DNA from 3 places in the Sphingobium sp. GW821-FHT02B05 genome. Region 3 is predicted to be linked to each of the others. Evidence: predicted binding sites of a transcription regulator. Region 3 holds the regulator's gene; each other region holds the start of a gene.
The links. The regulator LexA, encoded in region 3, represses DNA repair genes until DNA is damaged. The targets are predictions, from matches to a motif close to GTTCCNCNCTTGTTCT.
Positions count from the first base shown of each region.

Region 1: the regulator LexA is predicted to act here: its motif matches at 1,484-1,499, upstream of AC07UX_RS16115 (error-prone DNA polymerase).
Region 2: the regulator LexA is predicted to act here: its motif matches at 2,099-2,114, upstream of recA (recombinase RecA).

Region 1 is NZ_JBWKVW010000005.1:167,652-170,928, reverse strand. Features, by position in the region: gene AC07UX_RS16125 (Na+/H+ antiporter NhaA) at 1-348, opposite strand, end outside; gene AC07UX_RS16120 (Na+/H+ antiporter NhaA) at 481-1,287, opposite strand; gene AC07UX_RS16115 (error-prone DNA polymerase) at 1,536-3,277, shown strand, end outside.
Region 2 is NZ_JBWKVW010000003.1:164,314-167,590, reverse strand. Features, by position in the region: gene AC07UX_RS13040 (transglutaminase-like domain-containing protein) at 1-592, opposite strand, end outside; gene recA (recombinase RecA) at 952-2,025, opposite strand; gene AC07UX_RS13030 (response regulator) at 2,149-2,505, opposite strand; gene AC07UX_RS13025 (hybrid sensor histidine kinase/response regulator) at 2,591-3,277, opposite strand, start outside.
Region 3 is NZ_JBWKVW010000001.1:1,106,690-1,109,966, forward strand. Features, by position in the region: gene moaC (cyclic pyranopterin monophosphate synthase MoaC) at 1-209, shown strand, start outside; gene AC07UX_RS05555 (molybdopterin molybdotransferase MoeA) at 206-1,384, shown strand; gene lexA (transcriptional repressor LexA) at 1,454-2,134, shown strand; gene AC07UX_RS05565 (ComEC/Rec2 family competence protein) at 2,131-3,277, opposite strand, start outside.

The sequences.
Region 1 (3,277 bases), on a different contig from region 3:
GGCTTCGTCGTCAAAGGCAAGGCTCGAGATAAAGAGCGAGATGGTAAAGCCGATGCCCGCCGTGCAACCGATGGCTGCGATCATCGGCCAGGTGACGTTTTTGGGCGCCTCGGCAATCCCGAAGCGTGTCGCAATCCAGCTGAAGCCGAGAAATCCGACCGGTTTGCCGACGACCAGGCCAGCAAGGATTGCTGGCGCCACCGCCGAGCCGAGCGCAGCGGTGATGAGGTCGCCGCTCATATGCACACGGACATTGGAAAGCGCGAACAGGGGCAACACGATATAGCTGATCCACGGCGTCAACAGGGTGATGAGCCTTTCTCCCGTCTCATGGGTGGCGCCGGTCATTTCATGCAAATAGCCGAGCCGCTCCTCCGCCTTTTGCTCGGCGGCAGAACTTTCCTCCTCGTCATCGCTCTCTTCCGCATGGTCGTGCGCAGCCTGGAATTCATCGACCTTCTGCTGAACCTTGTCGGCAAATTATGCGCGGCGGAGCCGGGGGTGAACCGGCACCAGGAAACCAATGAGAACCCCGGCGATGGTCGTATGGAGGCCCGACTGGAATATCCCGGCCCAGAGCATAAGTGCGAGCAGGACATAGGGCAGGGAGGCGCCCCATTTCAGCCGACGGAGCAGGTAAATGCCGGCAAAGGCAGCGCATCCGACCAATAGGCCCGTAACTTGAATGCCCTGGCTGTAGGCAATCGCGATGACCAGCAGCCCGCCGATGTCGTCAATGGCTGCAAACGCCAGGAACAGCGCCCGGACGCCTGGCGGCAAGGATTTTGCGAAAATCCCGATGAGGGCGAGACCGAAAGCAGTGTCCATCGTGATCACGGTTCCCCAACCTGTCGCAACCTCAGTGCCTCCGGCGATCAGCAGATAGAGGAGCACGGGGACCAGCATGCCGCCTATTGCCCCGGCAATGGGGAAGGCAGCAGTTCGCCAGCGCGAGAGTTCGCCGCGGACCAGCTCTCTTTTTACGTCCGTGCCGATGATGACGAAAAAGAGAGGAAGCAGCGCATGATCGATCCATTCAGCAAGACTATGCCTGACCGAGAGATCGCCCAGAATGATGGTGAGCGGCATATCCCAGAGCCGCTCATAATCCTGTTGGAGGGGGCTGTTTATGCAGACCAGAGCGATGATTGTCGCGAGGAGCAGTGGGCCACCAATGACGTCGCGTCCGGCGAAAAAGGGTGCGATCCGATCGAGAAAGTCGGTTCGGGCTGAGGCATGATGCGCACGTGCCCTGATCGCACCCTTTTGTCGCGGAGAGACATCCATAGCAGACAAGCGAAGCGGGGAAGCGCGAGTTCCGGATTGACACCGCCGGAAACAAAATGCCCCGCCAGCGGGGGAGCTGACGGGGCTTGATGCACCGGGCCTTCATACGGGGGGCAAGTAATGTGACCCGGTATTGGCTCAACGGCTTTTGATCCGATCGGTTCCTCGCACCGGCAGATTGACTTGAAAGAGGAAACGAACAAATAGAGAACAAATGCGTTCGGTCAAAATGAGAGTCAGCAGGTGCCATCGTGCGATATGCTGAACTGCAATGCGCTTCGCATTTCTCGTTCCTGCGCGGAGCATCGAGCTGCGAGGAATTGTTCGGCGAAGGGCACGCCTTTGGTCTGGACGCCCTCGCTATTACGGACCGCAATAGTCTGGCGGGCATCGTCCGGGCGCATGAAGCCGCCAAGGTCACCGGCGTCCGGATGATCGTTGGCTGCCGCCTGGATCTGGTCGAAGGGCATTCTCTCCTCGTCTATCCCATGGATCGGTCTGGCTATGCGCGGCTTTGTCGGTTGCTCAGCCGTGGCAAGAAGCGCGGAGGCAAGGGGAAATGCATCATTGGCTGGGATGATGTGGCGGACCATGCCGAGGGCTTGCTTGCCATCCTGCTGCCGGGCGAGGTGCCAGAGGTAGAAGCTGTGCTGCCGCGCTTTGTCGGGATTTTCTCGAGGCGTGCCTATCTTGCACTGACCCTGCGGCGGCGGCCGGGCGATCAGATGCGGCTCCACAATCTTTCCAATCTCGCGGCACGGCACCATGTGCCGACCGTCATAACTGGGGATGTCCTTTATCATCATCCTCATCGCCGCGTGCTGCAGGAGGTCATGACCTGCACCCGTCATCGCTGCACGATTGACGAACTGGGTGCTCGTCGCGAACTTTATGCCGACCGCTATCTGATGCCCGCTGCCGAAATGTACCGGCTCTACGGCCGCTATCCCCAGGCGCTCGCCCGAACGCTGGAGATCGCCGAGCGCTGCCGCTTCTCACTCGATGAACTCAAATATCAATATCCCCAGGAGGTGAGCGTTGCGGGCATGACGCCGCAGGCCACGCTCGAGAAACTAAGTTGGGAAGCGGCAAAGACGCGTTATCCCGGCGGTGTGCCGAACAAGGTATCCCGGCTGATTGCCCATGAACTGCTGCTCATCGGGGAGCTTGGCTATGCGCCCTATTTTCTGACCGTAAATGCCATCGTCCGCTTCGCGCGGAGCCGGGACATTCTGTGCCAGGGTCGGGGGTCGGCCGCCAACAGCGCAGTTTGCTATGTACTCGGCATTACATCGATCGACCCCGAGCGCTCGGACCTGCTGTTCGAGCGGTTCGTCAGCCAGGAGCGCAAAGAGCCGCCCGATATCGACGTCGATTTCGAGCATGAGCGGCGCGAGATCGTCATGCAGTGGGTTTTCGATACCTATGGCCGTGATCATGCGGCGCTCTGCTCGACGGTCATTCGCTACAAGGCCAAGGGTGCCATCCGCGACGTCGGAAAGGCCCTGGGACTGTCGGAAGATCTGATCACCGCGCTTTCCAGCCAGATCTGGGGCTGGAGCGAGGAAGGGGTGCAGGAGAAGCATGTCGATGAGCTTGGCCTTAATCTCACCGATCGCCGCCTTCGGCTTGCCATCGATCTCGCCCGTGAGCTGATCGGGACGCCACGCCACCTTTCCCAACATCCTGGCGGCTTCGTGCTCACGCATGATCGTCTCGATGAACTGGTGCCGATTGAGCCGGCGGCGATGGCCGATCGCCAGGTGATCGAGTGGGACAAGGATGATATCGACGCGCTCAAGTTCATGAAGGTTGATTGCCTCGCGCTGGGCATGCTGACTGCGATGAAGCGCGGGTTCGATTTTCTGGAAGCTCATAAGGGAATAGAGATGGACCTGGCTACCATCCCACCAGAGGATCCGCGCACCTATGCCATGATCCGCGCGGCCGACACGCTGGGCACCTTTCAGATCGAAAGCCGCGCGCAGAT
Region 2 (3,277 bases), on a different contig from region 3:
GCGGATCGAGATCGAGCGCATAGACCGACACGAGCCGGGCAGGAATGTCGCGCGAACGGATGAGCGCGGCGGTCAGATGCGCATAGTCGCGGCAGACGCCCTGCTGCGCGACGAACGTGTCGGCGGCCGTGGTGGTGCCGTCGGAACTGCCCGGCACATAGACGAGATTGTCATGGACCCAATCGACCAGCGCCTGCACCAGCGCGCCGCCCTCCAGATCGCCGAAATGGCCGCTGACGAAGCTGCCGAAACGGTCCGCTTCGCAATAGCGGCTGGGCCAGATGAAGGGGAGGACATCCTCCGGCAAGCTGGGCAGCGGGCTTTTGGGAAGGCTGGCGATGGAGACCGGCGCGCGATCGATGTCCACCGTCGAACAGTAGGTGCTGAGCATGCGGCCGGTGCCGGTGCGGGTCCAGGTCCGACGACCGATGCCGCTGCCGCCGACCTTGTTGGTGAGCGGTCCGGCATTGTCGATGATGTGCGACTGGGTCACCACGCGCTGGTCGGGTACCGCCGCCGCTTCCACGGCCAGAAGCACGTCTGTGGGTTCGGCAAATTGATAGTCGAGTATCGCTTCGATCGCGACGCGCATGGGATGATTCCAATGTGAGAGGGGCAGGCCGAATCAGCGCGCCAAGAGCAGCATCGAGAGGCTGCAAGCGGATTGCCAGAACAGATTACACCGGAGTTGCCGATCGGTTCCGGTGACGCGGCCGGCAACAGGATATGTGCAGCTTAACTTCGCACATTTCCCGCAGATCCGGACATTTTGTTACGTCGCGCCGATCCTATCGGAAAGTCGCTTTCCCTCTTCCCGTCGATAAGCGACCCCTACGGTAAAAGGCCCGCTGCGTGGGAGACGCGGCGGGCCTTTTCAGTGCGTGATGCGCAAGGCGGGCGGTGGCCACAAGGATATCATCCGACTGATCCGGCCGGACATATCGTCAGGGCTTATTCGCCATCATCCTCCGCATCGGGTCCGGTCATCATGCCTTCGGCGACTTCCTCGGTCTTGCCGCGGATCGCCTGTTCCAGCTTGTCCGCCAGTTCGGGATGTTCCTTGAGATAGGTTTTCGCATTTTCCCGACCCTGCCCGATGCGGACCGAGTCATAGGAAAACCAGGCGCCCGACTTTTCGACGATCCCGGCCTTGACGCCCAGGTCGAGCATTTCGCCGATCTTGGAGATGCCTTCGCCATACATGATGTCGAATTCGACCTGCTTGAAGGGCGGGGCGACCTTGTTCTTCACCACCTTCACACGGGTCGCGTTACCGACGATATCGTCGCGATCCTTGATCTGGCCGGTGCGGCGGATGTCGAGGCGGACCGAGGCGTAGAATTTGAGCGCGTTGCCGCCGGTCGTGGTTTCGGGGTTACCGTACATCACGCCGATCTTCATGCGCACCTGGTTGATGAAGATCACCATGCATTTGGAGCGCGAGATCGAGCCGGTCAGCTTGCGCAGCGCCTGGCTCATCAGGCGCGCCTGAAGACCCACATGGCTGTCGCCCATTTCGCCTTCGATTTCCGCGCGCGGCACCAGCGCCGCGACCGAGTCGATCACGAGGATATCGATGGCGTTGGAGCGAACCAGCGTATCGACGATTTCCAGCGCCTGTTCGCCCGTATCCGGTTGCGACACGATCAGTTCGTCGATGTCGACGCCCAGCTTCTTGGCATAGGCCGGGTCGAGCGCATGTTCTGCGTCCACGAAGGCCGCCGTACCGCCCGCCTTTTGCGCTTCGGCGATGGCGTGCAGGGTCAACGTGGTCTTGCCCGAGCTTTCCGGACCATAGATTTCGATGATCCGCCCCTTGGGCAGGCCGCCGATGCCGAGCGCGATATCGAGGCCGATGGAGCCGGTGGAGATGGATTCAATCTCCAGCTTCTCCCGGCTGCCCAGCTTCATCGCCGAGCCCTTGCCGAAGGCGCGGTCGATCTGCGCGAGCGCCGCGTCCAATGCTTTCTGTCTGTCCATGTTTCCCGTCTTCTTGGAATCGATGAGTGAGAGCAGTGCAGTCATCGGCCAGTCCTCTGTCAAGCGGAACGCGGAAGTTCCGTGTGCCTGGACGATGATGTATCCTGTTTGTTCCACAAGAACAAGAGGGGAACGGAAATTTCCTATCCTGTTCCCGCGCCCCTGATCCTAGCCGCCCAGAACCTTGCCAAGGGCACGTTCGACGGCGCCGATGGTGAAAGGCTTGGCCAGCGTCGGCCGGTCTGCATGGGTGGCGGGCAGATCGTCCGCCATGCCGCCTGTTGCAAAGATGAAAGGGATGTTCGCTTCCGCCAGTATATCGGCCACGGGCCAGCTTTTTTCGCCCTGCAAATTACAATCCACCAGCGCCGCGTCGAAACCGCCTTCGCGCGCATGCGCGCAGGCTTCATCGACGGAGGCAGCGACCGCATGCAGGCGATAGCCCAGCGCATCGAGATAATCCTCCAGCATCATGCCGATCATCGCCTCATCTTCGACGATCAATATGCTTTTGGCGTCCGACATGCTGCTTATCCCACGTTGATGCAGCCGAATCGCTACCGCATCATGGAGGCGTTGCCCAGCATATTCACCTTGATCCAGCGCATAGCTATTCCGCCGGGCGGGTCGCCAATGCGTCGCGGGCGGCTTCGGCGAGCTGGTTGACGGAGAAGGGCTTTGGCAGGAAGGCGACATTGGCGATGTCGATCGACTTGCGCAGCTGTTCTTCGGCATAGCCGGACATGAACAGTACCGGCAGGTCGGGATAGGCGCGGCGGGCCTGGGCCACCATGGCGGGACCGTCCATATTGGGCATGACGACGTCGGAGATCAGAAGGTCGATCTTCTCCGCGCCGTTCAGCACTTCGAGCCCCTGTTCCCCGTCATTGGCGGTCAGCACCTTGTAGCCTTGGCGGCTCAGCGCCCGTTCGGCAACGGCGCGGACCATATCCTCATCCTCCACCAGCAGCACGGTGCCGGTGCCCCAGGTTTCGGCGCGCGGCACGGCCGGCTTGGGCGCGACGGCCTGTTCGAGGTCGGCGCCGCTATGGACCGGCAGATAGATGACGAAGCTGGCGCCCCGGCCCAGTTCGGATTCGGCGAAGATATAGCCGCCCGACTGTTTCACGATGCCATAGACAGTGGACAGGCCAAGGCCGGTGCCCTTGCCCAATTCCTTGGTGGTGAAGAAGGGTTCGAAGATCTTTGCCAGAATGTCCGGCGGGATGCCAAGGCCGGTGTCGGACACGCGCAGCGCGGTATAGTCGGCAGCGGGCAGGATCTGCTGGCGCATTTC
Region 3 (3,277 bases):
ACCTGGACGATGGCGGCGTCACCGTGACCGCCACCGCGCGCACCGCCGGCCAGACCGGGGTGGAGATGGAGGCGCTGACCGCTGCCTCGGTGGCGTTGCTCACCATCTACGACATGGCCAAGGCGCTGGACAAGGCGATGGTCATCGGTGCGGTCCGGCTTGAAGCCAAGACCGGCGGCAAATCCGGCGACTGGCACCGGCAATCATGAGCCTGCTGCCGGTTGCAGAAGCACAGGCTCGCCTGTTCGCGCTGGCCGACCGGCTGCCGTCGGAAACAGTGGCGATCGGCGCAGCGACCGGCCGTTGGCTGGCGCAGGATATTGCCGCCCTGCGCGACCAGCCCTGGGCGGACCTCTCCGCCATGGATGGTTATGCTATTCGCGCGAGCGAAATGCCCGGTCCCTGGCGCGTCACCGCGAAAAGCGCGGCCGGCATGGGGTTGCAGGCGCCGCTCGCGCCGGGTGAGGCCAGCCGCATCTTCACCGGCGCCCCGCTGCCGCCCGGCACCGACGCCATATTGATCCAGGAAAATGCGACCCGCGACGGCGATCGGCTGACCGCCAGCGACGATCCGGTCTCGCCGGGCCGGCATGTTCGGCCCTCCGCTTCCGACTTCGCCAGGGACGCGATCCTGCTGGAGGCCGGCAGCTGTCTTGGCCCGGCCCAGGTCGCGCTCGCCGTGCTGGGCGGCCATGGCGCCGTGCCGGTCGCTCGCCGCCCGCGCGTTGCCATCCTGTCCACCGGCAATGAACTGGTGCCGCCCGGCGCGCCGACGCCGGCCGGCCTGCTGCCCTCCTCCAACGCGCCGATGCTGGCGGCCCTGCTCGCCGCCCTGCCCTGCGACGTCATCGACCTCGGCATCGTGCCGGATGATCTGGACGCCATGGTCGCCGCGCTGGATCGCGCCAAAAGCGCCGACATCATCGTTTCGACCGGCGGCGCTTCGGTGGGCGATCACGACCTTGTTCGCCCCGCCTTCGTCCAGGCCGGCGGCACGCTCGATTTCTGGAAGATACGGATGCGCCCCGGCAAGCCGCTGATGGCCGGGCGCCTTGGCGACGCGCTGTTCCTTGGCTTGCCGGGCAATCCCGTTTCCGCCTTCGTCACCGCGACGCTCTTCCTGTTGCCGCTCGTCCGTCATGTCAGCGGCGCGCGCGATCCTTTGCCGCGCACGACCGACGCCTCACTGGCGTCTGCCCTCCCCGCAACGGGCGATCGCGACGATTATCTGCGCGCCTTTCGCAGCACCGCCGGCATCGTCTCCGTCACCGCGCAGGACAGCGCCGCCACCGCCGCCATGGCCATGGCCGACTGCCTGATCCTGCGCCCTGCCGGATCGCCGCCAGCCGAGCCTGGAACGCGCGTGACGATCCTGCCGCTGTGATGCGCGGAACGCTTGACTAACCTTCATCTGTTTCCTATGCGTTCCTCATACGTTCCACGGAGGACCGCGATGTTGACGCCCAAGCAGCAGGAATTGCTGAGCTTCATTCAGACCCGATTGGACGAAGGCGGCGTATCGCCTTCGTTCGAGGAAATGAAGGACGCACTGGACCTGCGGTCCAAGTCCGGCATTCACCGCCTGATCAATGCGTTGGAAGAGCGCGGCTTCATTCGCCGCCTGCCCAACCGCGCCCGCGCTTTGGAAGTGCTCAAGCTCCCCGATGCCATGCACCGTGCGCCTGCACCGATAGTGCCGGCCAAGCCCAAGCTGGTGACGCCGCCGCCGCTCCTGCCGATCGCGGCCAATGACGTAATCGAAATCCCGATGCACGGGCGGATCGCGGCGGGTGTCCCGATCGAGGCGATGGAAGGCCAGGCGATGCTATCCGTCCCCGCCGCCCTGCTGGGCGCAGGCGATCATTATGCGCTGGAAGTCTCCGGCGACTCGATGATGGAGGCCGGCATTCTCGACGGCGACTTCGCCCTGATCCAGCGCACCGACGTCGCCCGCGAAGGCCAGATCGTCGTCGCCCTGATCGACGAGGCGGAAGCGACGCTCAAATATTTCCGGCGCGATGGCGGCCGCGTTCGCCTCGACCCGGCGAACAGCGCCTATGAACCGCAAATCTACGACTCGCGGCAGGTCCGCATCCAGGGCAAGCTCGCGGGGCTGCTGCGCCGCTATAATTAGGGCGTAGTCGCCCTCGGCCGGGGCCTTGGGCGACTGATCCAGGGATGGGCGTCGCCGGGCCGATGGACGGTGTGAACTTCGCCTTTTTCCAGGCCGATCGACAGACCGCCGGTGCGCGCCAGCAGCCGGCGGTCGATTTTCAGCCAGCGTGGGCGGCACCAACCTGGCAGCCCGCGATCGCTCACGACGATATCTGACGCAGCGCAATCCCGCACAAAATCCTGCCGGGCAATCAGCACGTCGCTGCGCGTAAACAGCACTCGCCAACTGCGCCCCGCGCCGTCCTTCAGGCGGACAGCGCAAAGATCGACGGAGCAACGCGCTGTCGGCAGGTCGGCAATCGCCGCCAGTTCGCCATCATAGCCCGCGCTTTCGGACAGGACGTCACGCACATAATCCCCTGCCCGATCCCGCAATATCGCCATCCCCCTGTCCGTCCGCACCGCCACATGGCGGCCATCGCCAGTCACCAGGATATCCGGTGGCGATGCGGCAAAGGTCACGGCCACAGCGATCAGGACAGGCGGCAACCCCAGCCAACGCCAGCGCGTGCGCCACAGCAGGCACCAGAGCAGGCCGATCATGGCGATGCCGAACAAACCCATTCCCATGGTCGGCGCCAACAGGCTCGCCATCGGGCTGGCCGCAACGCCATGGGCCAACGCCAGCAACAGGTTCAGCGCCTGCTCGGTCAACCACCAGGCCGGCGCGCCCAGCCCGGCGACATCCAGTAGCAGGGCCAGCGCCTCCAGCGGCATGACGACGAACGTCGTCAGCGGGATGGCGATCAGATTGGCGAAGGCCCCCAGCAGTCCGGCCTTGTGAAAGTGGAACAGAGCGATCGGCATCAACACCAGTTCAACGGCTATCCCCGTCGCCAGCATCACGGCCAGATTGCGCCCCAGCTTGCCCAGCAACCCTTCCTCTCGCGCCGCAGCAAAGGCCCGAAAACGCTGATGTTCCGCCAACGCGACCAATGCCGTCACGGCCGCAAAACTCATCTGGAAGCTCGGCCCCGCCAGCGCTTCGGGCCACAGGACCAGCACCACCAGCGCGCCCGTCGCCACCAGCCGCAGCGTCACGGCATCCCGCCCCATCGCTAGCCCGCCCAGCACCAGCAACGCCGCGACGCAGGACCGCACC